DNA from 2 places in the Thermosynechococcus sp. HY213 genome. Region 1 is predicted to be linked to the other one. Evidence: predicted binding sites of a transcription regulator. Region 1 holds the regulator's gene; the other holds the start of a gene.
What was found. The regulator HrcA, encoded in region 1, represses chaperone genes, less so after heat shock. The targets are predictions, from matches to a motif close to TTAGCACTCNNANNNTNNGAGTGCTAA.

Region 2: a site for HrcA is predicted at 2,445-2,471, ahead of groES (co-chaperone GroES). Genes of this name have one in related genera too.

What each region holds. Positions count from the first base shown of each region.
Region 1 covers NZ_JAVKVB010000003.1:95,563-100,495, reverse strand. Annotated here, with positions in the region: gene RHK62_RS01150 (IMS domain-containing protein) at 1-1,239, shown strand, start outside; gene RHK62_RS01145 (carbohydrate ABC transporter permease) at 1,232-2,110, opposite strand; gene carA (glutamine-hydrolyzing carbamoyl-phosphate synthase small subunit) at 2,107-3,255, opposite strand; gene hrcA (heat-inducible transcriptional repressor HrcA) at 3,349-4,407, opposite strand; gene RHK62_RS01130 (recombinase family protein) at 4,544-4,933, opposite strand, start outside.
Region 2 covers NZ_JAVKVB010000007.1:116,816-121,748, reverse strand. Annotated here, with positions in the region: gene RHK62_RS03740 (bifunctional folylpolyglutamate synthase/dihydrofolate synthase) at 1-541, opposite strand, end outside; gene RHK62_RS03735 (MORN repeat-containing protein) at 511-1,143, opposite strand; gene RHK62_RS03730 (carbohydrate ABC transporter permease) at 1,559-2,383, shown strand; gene groES (co-chaperone GroES) at 2,571-2,882, shown strand; gene groL (chaperonin GroEL) at 2,952-4,589, shown strand; gene uvrA (excinuclease ABC subunit UvrA) at 4,765-4,933, shown strand, end outside.

The DNA of each region.
Region 1 (4,933 bases):
CAACAGGAACTCTTTGAACGAGAATCCCGCCGTCCCTCAGCAGTAGCGACCTATCTGGCAGTGCATGCGCTGGTGGCACGGGGCGTACAGGAACTTCAGCCGAGCTATATTCGCCGTGCCAAGAATTTACTAGAGCGGCTCTCTCCCAATCAAGACATCTACCTCGAACTGGCCAGTTGTTTACTGCTGTTGGGACAACCTGCTGAGGCCTTGGCCGCTCTCGATAAATCTCAAGATCAGCAGAGTCTCGCCTTTATCCGCCGTCATTCCCATGACTCCAGCGATCTGCTGCCGGGCCTGTACTACTACACAGAGCAATGGCTACGGGAAGAAATTTATCCTGCTTTTCGGGATTTGGGGGAAACGCCGGTGGCCTTGGATGCCTACTTTGCGGATCCCGATATCCAAACCTACTTAGAGGCTCTCAGTGACGACTCCTTTGCCCCTGAACCGCCCAGCACCACTGCCTCTGCCCTCCCCGAAGTCATTAGACCAACGGTGGCCGTGCCGCCGCCCGTCTCCTTCACAGCGGAAACGTTGCCCTTGGAGTATCATACTGGGCTGGGTCAAGGCTTTTCGGCAGCGGCTGCTACCCGCTCTTCAACCGCAACGGAGACCGACACGCCCCCAGCATCCACTCGCAAACGGCGCCGCCCTCCAACCAGTCACCACAAAAAACGTCAGACTTGGTTTTGGATGGGTGCAGGGGTTGTTCTTGTTGGGTTAGGCGCCTTGGCAAAAGTCTATTGGCCAGCCAAAACGGCTGAAGCCCCACCACCACCACCGCCAGTGACCCCGACGCCAACTCCTGTGGCAACGCCAACCCCAACGCCACAACCAACGACCTTAGCCACCACCTTAACGCCGGAGATGGCACGCGATCGCCTCCGCACGTGGCAGCAAATTAAAGCCCAAGCCCTTGGCACGGCATTTGAGATGGACAAACTAGCAACGATTTTGGCGGAGCCAGAACTCAGCCGCTGGCGATCGCGGGCACAGAGCTTAAAATCCGAGGGCAGCCATTGGGTCTATACCCTGCGGAACCTAGAAGTGAAGGAAGTCCGTCCCCGAGGCAGCGATCGCGTGGATGTATTGGTGGAAGTCAATGAGGATGCCCGTTTCTATGAACAGGGAACCCTACGCAATGATATTTCCTATAGCGATCCCTACCGCGTCATTTACACCTTTACCCGTCGCGGCAATCAATGGTTGATTCAACGCATGCAGGTGGTTAGCTAAGGGGCATTTCCACCTGTCGGCCAAACTTGAGATTCAAGAGAGACAACGACAGGATAAATAGGAATAAGACCAGTCCCATCGTACAGGCGTAGTTGATCTCTAAGCGCTGAAAGGCATTCTCATAGATGTAATAAACAATTGTCTTGGAGCTATTGAGGGGCCCCCCTTGGGTCATGACATAGACCTCTTCAAAGACCTTCGTGGCAGAAATTGCTGAGATAATGCTCACCAAAAGAATATAGGGACGCATCAGCGGTAGGGTAATATCCCAATGCTGTCGCCAGCCGTCACTGCCATCGAGTGCTGCCGCTTCGTAGAGTTCACCACTAATCCCCTGAAGTCCCGCCAGATAGATCACCATGTAGTAGCCCAAGCCTTTCCAAATCGTGACGGCCATGACACTAAAGAGGGCAAGTTGGGGACTTGTCAGCCAAGGAATCGGGGTGTCCCGCAGATGCAGACCCTGTACCAGTTGATTGAAGAGGCCATTGGGGGCATAGAGCCAGCGCCAAGCAATCCCCGCCACCACCATTGAGATAATCACGGGGCTGTAGTAGGCAGCACGAAACCAGTGGATGCCCCGCAGAGGTTGATTGACCAGAATCGCCAACAGCAGGGGGGCGATCGCCAGAATCGGCACCACGACCACTAAATAGAGGAAAGTATTGGCCAAGGTTTTCCAGAAAACACCATCGCGCCACAATTGCGCAAAGTTGGCCCATCCCACCCACACAGGCGGACTCAGGAGATCCATCTCATAGCGGGTGAAACTCAGGAAAAAGGCCTGTAGGGCTGGCCAAAAGACCGTCAGTGTGAGTAACCCCAAGGCCGGGGCAAGAAAGAGATAGGGGGTGAGCGATCGCCCTTTCATTGGCTGCGGGGGTGTTGTTGACGATAGGCACGCATTTGCGCCACAAAGTCGCCAAAGAGATAATCAGCATCGTGGGGGCCGGGGCTGGCCTCAGGGTGGTACTGCACTGAGAAAATCGGCAATGTTTGGTGCTTCAGACCGGCAACGGTTTTGTCATTGAGGTTAAAGTGGGTAATCTCAACGGGGGTTTGGGCAAGGGATTCTTCAGTAATGGCAAAGCCGTGGTTTTGGCTGGTAATTTCCACTTGCCGGGTCAGGCCAGCGGGCTGGTTCAACCCGCGGTGACCAAATTTCAGTTTGAAGGTTTCCGCCCCCAAAGAAAGTCCCAACAACTGATGCCCCAGACAAATGCCAAACATGGGACGCTGAGCCGCCAGTAATTTGCGTGCGGTTTCAATGCCTTCCTGAACCGCCGCAGGGTCGCCGGGGCCATTGGAGAGGAAAATGCCATCGGGGTCATAGCTGAGAATCGTTTCCGCTGGGGTATCCGCCGGCACAACAATCACACGGCAACCATAACTAGCCAAGCGACGGAGAATGTTGCGCTTCACGCCAAAGTCAATGGCCACAACCGTCAAGGGTGGCTCTTCGGTGGCTGTTTGGGGACGAAATTCCCAAGCCGGGGGCGTCGGTTCTGTCCATTCATAGGGGGTGCGGGTGGTCACCACCTTGGCTAGATTTTGTCCCTGCATACTGGGAGCGGCAAGGACTTTTTGCAGCAGTTCAACGGGATCAAGGATTTCCGTGGAGATGCCGCCATTCATGGCACCGACAGTACGAATTTTGCGGGTGAGGGCGCGGGTGTCAATCCCGTAAATGGCGGGAATGCGATGGGCTTTGAGGTAATCAGGTAAGGATTGTTGCGATCGCCAGTTACTGGGAATGTCACAGATATGGCGAGCAACCGCACCGCGCACTTGGGGGCGATCGGATTCATCGTCTTCGGGCGTGGTTCCAGTATTGCCCAACTCAGGGTAGGTGAATGTCACGATTTGACCACAATAGCTTGGGTCAGTGAGTACCTCTTGATAACCCGTCATGCCGGTATTAAAGACCACTTCGCCAATGGCTGTTCCCGGTGCCCCAAAGGAAAAACCGCGAAAGACTGAACCATCGGCAAGAACCAGCAAGGCGGGTGTCGGCATTTCAATATCTCCAACTGGGAAAGCCCAATAGTTTATTGTGCATGATAAAGCTGGCCGTTGACTGCACAAGAATTCTCGGATGTTTTGATTTTCTTACTTGCGGCGACTCACCTGTTCGGTTAGATAATCTGCCGCTGTGGCCACTAGGGGAATAATCCGTGCATAGGGCATCCGCGTCGGCCCTAGAATGCCAATACTGCCCACGGGGGAGTCCCCATAGCAATAGCAGGAATAAACCAGTGTACAGGACTGCATCGGCGCTAAGGTATTTTCACTGCCAATGCGGATTTGCACCTGCGAGGGGGCTTGGCTATCGCCACTGATCAAGGGAGCCAGTTGATCCTGTTGGTCTTCGAGAAGATGCAGTAGCATTTGTACCTGCTCCACTTGGGAAAACTCCGGCTGCTGCAGAACATCGGCAAGACCACTGATGACAAAGGAAGTGCCTTGGTGGCTGTAGCGATCGCTCAACTGCCGCAGTAGGGTCTGAAGCTGCTGACTGTAGGTCTGAAACTCCAAATCCAGTTTTTGCCAGTCAATGGCACTGAGTTCCACCAGCGATCGCCCCTGCAACTGATGATTGAGGAAGTTGGTCAGTACCTGGAGGGTGCGCTCCCGCAGCTCAGGATCCTCTTCCCCTTGCCCCAATTGGATCAGTGCCGACTGGGTTTCGTAGGTATCGAGCACAAGAATCACCATCACCTGCTGGGAATCCAAGGCGACCAGTTGAATCACCCGAATCTGCCGCTCCAAACGATTGGGGAGCGTAATCAGGGTAATGTAACCACTGAGATCCGAGAGCAACTGCGCCGCTTGCCGCAAGATCACCTCAAGGCGTTGTTGTCCCCAGATAAACCGCTCACTCAAGAGACTCTCGGCTTTGCGAGCCACATCGGGAATGGGCTGGATCAGTTCATCCACATAGACGCGATAGCCAGAATCAGAGGGCACCCGCCCTGCGGAGGTGTGGGGTTGGTAAAGCAGGCCACTTTTTTCGAGGAGCAGCATCGTATTGCGCACCGTGGCCGGGCTGACGTTGAGGTTGTATTCCGTGGCGATCGCTTTTGAGCCGACGGGTTCTGCCGTGGCAATGTAATGGTTAATCGTGGCGCCAAGAATTTGTTTTTGGCGATCGCTGAGTTCAATCGTCATAACCCCTTACACCTGTGACTTGTTATCTGTGTTTTTTATCTATCTATAAACTAGCCTTTGTATTTCAGCAATTCTGAGTTGCAACTTGCGGCTATGGCGATTGGTCTTTTGTGACTAAAAACTCAGCTAGAAATGGCTAAGCAGTACTGCCAATGGGGGATTCCCAAATAAATTGCAGATGGATCGACCAAGGCTGTGGCGGGCGGCTGGTGACCGCTATGGCATGTAAAAACTCCCGTAGATAGAACCGTTGCTCTGCTGCCGAGAGTTGGTACCAAAATTGCGGCTGACCAAGGGTCACCGCCAGTTGCAAAAGATTACTAGGGGGCAATTGGGCCTGCTGTGCCTCAATTTGTGCCCGTTCCCCAGCCAGTTTATAGCGGCGCAGTTGAGCGGTTTCGGGATCCAAGAGGCCTTGGGCTTCTAGTTCGGCAAGGCGGTGCAGTTGGGTTTCAATTGCTTGCAGTTGAGCCGTCAACGGTGGCGGCGGCAGCGACAGTTGGGCGATCGCGGGCGGCAGGCGCTC
Region 2 (4,933 bases), on a different contig from region 1:
GATCCCAACCGATGGAGGTAATCACACTCACCAAAGGGGGCTGACATACATTGGTGGCATCCAAGCGCCCCCCCAAGCCCACCTCTATCACCGCCACATCCACCCGCTGCTGGGCAAAATACAACCATGCCGCCGCCGTGATCACTTCAAACTGACTGGGGGGATAAGCCACCTGTGGCAGTACCGCTTCAATGTGTTGAATCAAGGTCAAAAAGACCTCAGGGGCAATGGGTTCACCATCGACACAAATGCGCTCACACCAACTCAACAGATGGGGTGAAGTATAACGTCCCGTGCGATAGCCCGCCGCCCGCAAAACACTATCCAAATAGGCACACACCGACCCTTTGCCATTTGTCCCCGCAACGTGGATCAAGGGCACCTGTAACTGGGGAGACCCCAAAGCACTCAGCAGCGCTTGGATGGGTTCAAGGCCAAGGCGCACCCCAAAGCGGGCGTAGGGACTTAGCGCCGCCGTCAGCGGATCACTCACAGCCTGATTGAAGCAGATTAGCGGGGTTCGCGGCGACCATTGCGCCATGTGGCCACAATGCGGGAGCCATCCGGTAGCGTAAAGACCCCCTGTCCTTCAAATAAGCCATTGCGAAACTGTCCGGCATAGCTTGTGCCATCTCCGAAGGAGAGCGTTCCAGTTCCATGATACTTGCCCGCTAGAAACTGCCCCTCATAGCGGGTACCGTCGGGAAAGGTGAGCACCCCCTCCCCATGGTATTGACCATTGAGAAACGTGCCCTCGTAGCGTTGACCATTGGCCAGTTGGAGAGTGCCCTTGCCATTGAAGATGCCATCCACAAACCCCCCTTCGTAGCGTCCCCCATCGGCATAGGTGAGCACCCCCTGACCGTGGTAGCGGCCATTGCGAAATTCCCCTTCATAGCGGTTGCCATTGGCCATTGTGAGGATACCTTGGCCATTAAAGCGACCATTGAGCAATTCCCCTTTGTAGGTGCTGCCGTCGGGAAGTGTCATGGTAACATCCCCGGTGACACGCCGCCCTTCATAGACGGCAATTTGGGCAGTTACAGGAGCTAAGTGCAGGGTTGCACATCCTAAACCAACAAGGCAAGAACTCATCACCCAGCGGTAAATAACAGCAGGATTTGGGTTGTACAGATGAGTCATTACTGGACACTCCACAAGGGTGGACAATTGCAACTTCTCTAACTGGCACAGCTTGTCTCCTATGCAAACTTGGGGAGGAAACTCAAAGCTTTGTCTTGGAATCGGTCTCTGTGCCTGCAGCACTTTGAATAAGCAAGTCCTCAGGAGGGTGGTCAAACACTCTCTTGCGAGACGCAAAGGGTGGTATAGTGCTCCCTTGATAGCGTCTTGAGCAAAATCTTGATTGCAAGGATGTCCTCAAGCGCCCTCCCAACCCCCTGAGTGGGGCAGATAAATCTCTATGAAAGGGGGAAGGAGAATGTACCTCACTGGCAGTTAAAGCAGGGATGAGGGAGAATTGGACATGCAGCTCTCAAGAGGCTGGCTTTCCGAAGGGCGCAGGGTTTTGTTTGGGGAGCGGAAGGTTGTGGATGGGCTGAAACGGCTCTTGGGCAGGGGTCACTCCTTGGGGTTGACCCTAGTATTGACATTGGGGGCGTTGCTGGTTCTCAGCCCCCTACTGGTGGTGCTCTGTACGTCGGGCTGGCCACCGGGAACCCTACCTACCCAATTGTTGCCACCCCAAGGCTGGACATGGCAGAGCTATCAGGCAGCATGGCAGGAGGGACACTTTATCTTGGCCTTTGCCAACTCAACGTTTGTGGCTTTAGCGGTAACGGCGCTCCAGTTGGTGACCTCAGCCCTAGCGGGTTACGCCCTTGCGCGACTTTCGTTTCCGGGGCAACAGACGATTTTGCTGCTGATGCTGGCAACCCTAGTGATCCCATTTCAACTTTTGGTGATCCCAATTTTCCTCATCCTCAAGGCGGGTCATCTGATCAATACCTATGGCGCCTTGATCTTGCCGACGGCGGCCAATGGCTTTGGCGTCTTTTTGATGCGGCAGTTTTTTCTCACATTGCCCGTTGCCCTTGAGGAGGCAGCCCTCTTGGATGGGGCAAATCGCTGGCAAGTCCTCTGGCATATTCTCTTGCCCCTGAGCCGACCGGCCTTGGTCACACTCTTTATCTTTACCTTTATTGGGGAGTGGAATGACCTCTTTAAGCCCTTGGTCTTTACCACTAAGCCAGAACTGATCACAGTGCAGCTTTCCTTGGCCAGTTTTCAGGAGCAGTTCACCAATGATTGGCCGTTGATGATGGCGGCGGCGGTGATTGCCACTGTGCCGGTGATGATTTTGTTTATTTTGGGTCAGCGGCAACTGATTCGCGGCATTGCCACGACGGGACTAAAGAGCTAAAGTTCCGTTCGGAAAACCGTACTGCAACAGGAGTTGCGATCGCCAACCGTCTCTCGCTACATTAGCACTCGAAGGGTGAGAGTGCTAAACAACTGCAAGTGATGCTCTTGCCCCCCAAAAACTGCGCGATGAGCCGTGCAGTGAGTGCTATCAATCCATACTCTTACAATTGGGAGAACAGTACGCTATGGCAGCCGTATCTCTAAGCGTTTCAACTGTGAAGCCGTTGGGCGATCGCATTTTTGTCAAAGTCAGCGAAAGTGAAGAACGTACCGCAGGGGGGATTCTCCTGCCCGACAATGCCCGTGAAAAACCCCAAGTGGGCGAAGTGACCGCCGTCGGTCCTGGCAAACTCACTGAAGACGGCAAGCGTCAGCCCATGGATGTGAAAGTGGGGGACAAAGTGCTGTACTCCAAATATGCCGGTACTGAAGTGAAACTGGCGGGCGAAGACTACGTTCTCCTCTCGGAAAAAGACATCTTGGCCATTGTTGGCTAAGTCGCTGACACTCCTTACATTTCTGTGCGATTTTTCATCACTGTTGAACGATTGAGGTAGGAAACACCTATGGCGAAGCGCATTATCTACAACGAAAATGCTCGTCGTGCCCTCGAAAAAGGGATGGACATCTTGGCTGAATCCGTGGCCGTGACCCTTGGTCCTAAAGGGCGGAACGTGGTTCTGGAGAAAAAATTTGGCGCCCCCCAAATTGTCAACGACGGGGTGACGATCGCCAAGGAAATTGAACTGGAAGATCACATTGAAAATACCGGTGTGGCGCTGATCCGCCAAGCCGCCTCGAAAACCAATGATGCTGCCGGTGACGGTACGACTACGGCAACGGTTCTTGCCCATGCCATGGTGAAAGAGGGGCTGCGCAACGTAGCTGCCGGTGCTAACCCCATTGCCCTGAAACGCGGGATTGACAAAGCCACCCACTTCCTTGTGGAAAAAATTGCTGAACATGCCCGTCCGGTGGAAGATTCCAAAGCCATTGCCCAAGTGGCAGCGATCTCTGCCGGTAACGATGAAGAAGTGGGTCGGATGATTGCCGATGCCATGGACAAGGTGGGCAAAGAAGGCGTGATCTCCCTCGAAGAAGGCAAATCCATGACCACCGAACTCGAGGTCACTGAGGGGATGCGCTTTGACAAGGGCTACATCTCCCCCTACTTTGCCACCGACACCGAGCGCATGGAAGCGGTGCTTGATGAACCCTTCGTGCTGATCACCGACAAGAAAATTACCTTAGTGCAAGATCTGGTGCCGATCCTCGAACAAGTGGCTCGCGCCGGTAAACCGCTGGTGATCATTGCTGAAGACATCGAGAAAGAAGCCTTGGCGACCCTCGTGGTCAACCGTCTGCGCGGTGTCTTGAATGTGGCTGCGGTGAAAGCTCCCGGCTTTGGCGATCGCCGTAAAGCAATGCTCGAAGATATTGCCGTCCTCACAGCGGGTCAAGTGATCACCGAAGATGCCGGTCTGAAGCTGGAAAATACCAAGCTGGATATGCTCGGTAAAGCTCGCCGCATCACCATCACCAAAGATCACACCACGATTGTGGCCGAAGGCAATGAAAAAGCCGTCAAAGCTCGCTGCGAGCAAATCCGTCGCCAAATCGAAGAAACCGACTCCAGCTATGACAAAGAAAAACTGCAGGAGCGGTTGGCCAAACTGGCCGGTGGTGTGGCAGTGATTAAAGTCGGTGCTGCCACTGAAACCGAAATGAAAGATCGCAAACTCCGTCTGGAAGATGCGATTAACGCCACCAAAGCCGCTGTTGAAGAGGGGATCGTTCCCGGTGGCGGTACCACCTTGGTGCACTTGGCGCCTGAGTTGAGCAACTGGGCGGCTGAGCACCTGACGGGTGAAGAACTGATTGGTGCCAACATTGTTGAGCGTGCCCTTAGCGCTCCCCTGCGTCGCATCGCTGAAAACGCGGGTCAAAACGGTGCCATCATTGTCGAACGGGTCAAAGAAAAACCCTTCGATGTGGGTTATGATGCCGCCAAAGATGAATATGTCAACATGTTCGATGCTGGTATCGTTGACCCTGCCAAAGTCACCCGCTCGGCTCTGCAAAATGCGGCCTCTATTGCCGGTATGGTGCTGACCACCGAGTGCATCATCGTTGACAAACCCGAACCCAAGGACAACAATCCTGCAGGCGCCGGTGCCGGCATGGGCGGTGACTTCGACTACTAAGCCCAACCCGTCGGTGAATCCCTGAAACTCACTGGGTTCAGCGCAAGTAACCTAAGTTACACTCACAGCGGGGAAACCACACCCCGCTTTTTTATTGGATGGTGCCAAACGGGTCTGGCCGCGTTGCTATAATAACCCTCAATGTAACGTTTTTTTAACATTCGCAGTTTGCAGCATGGGCGATGCAGTGCCTACGGGTGAAATTCGGATTCGGGGTGCACGGCAGCATAATCTGAAAAACATTGACCTCGATCTGCCCCGCGATCGCCTGATTGTGATGACAGGGGTTTCTGGTTCCGGTAAGTCCTCTCTGGCCTTTGACACGATTTTTGCTGAAGGGCAAC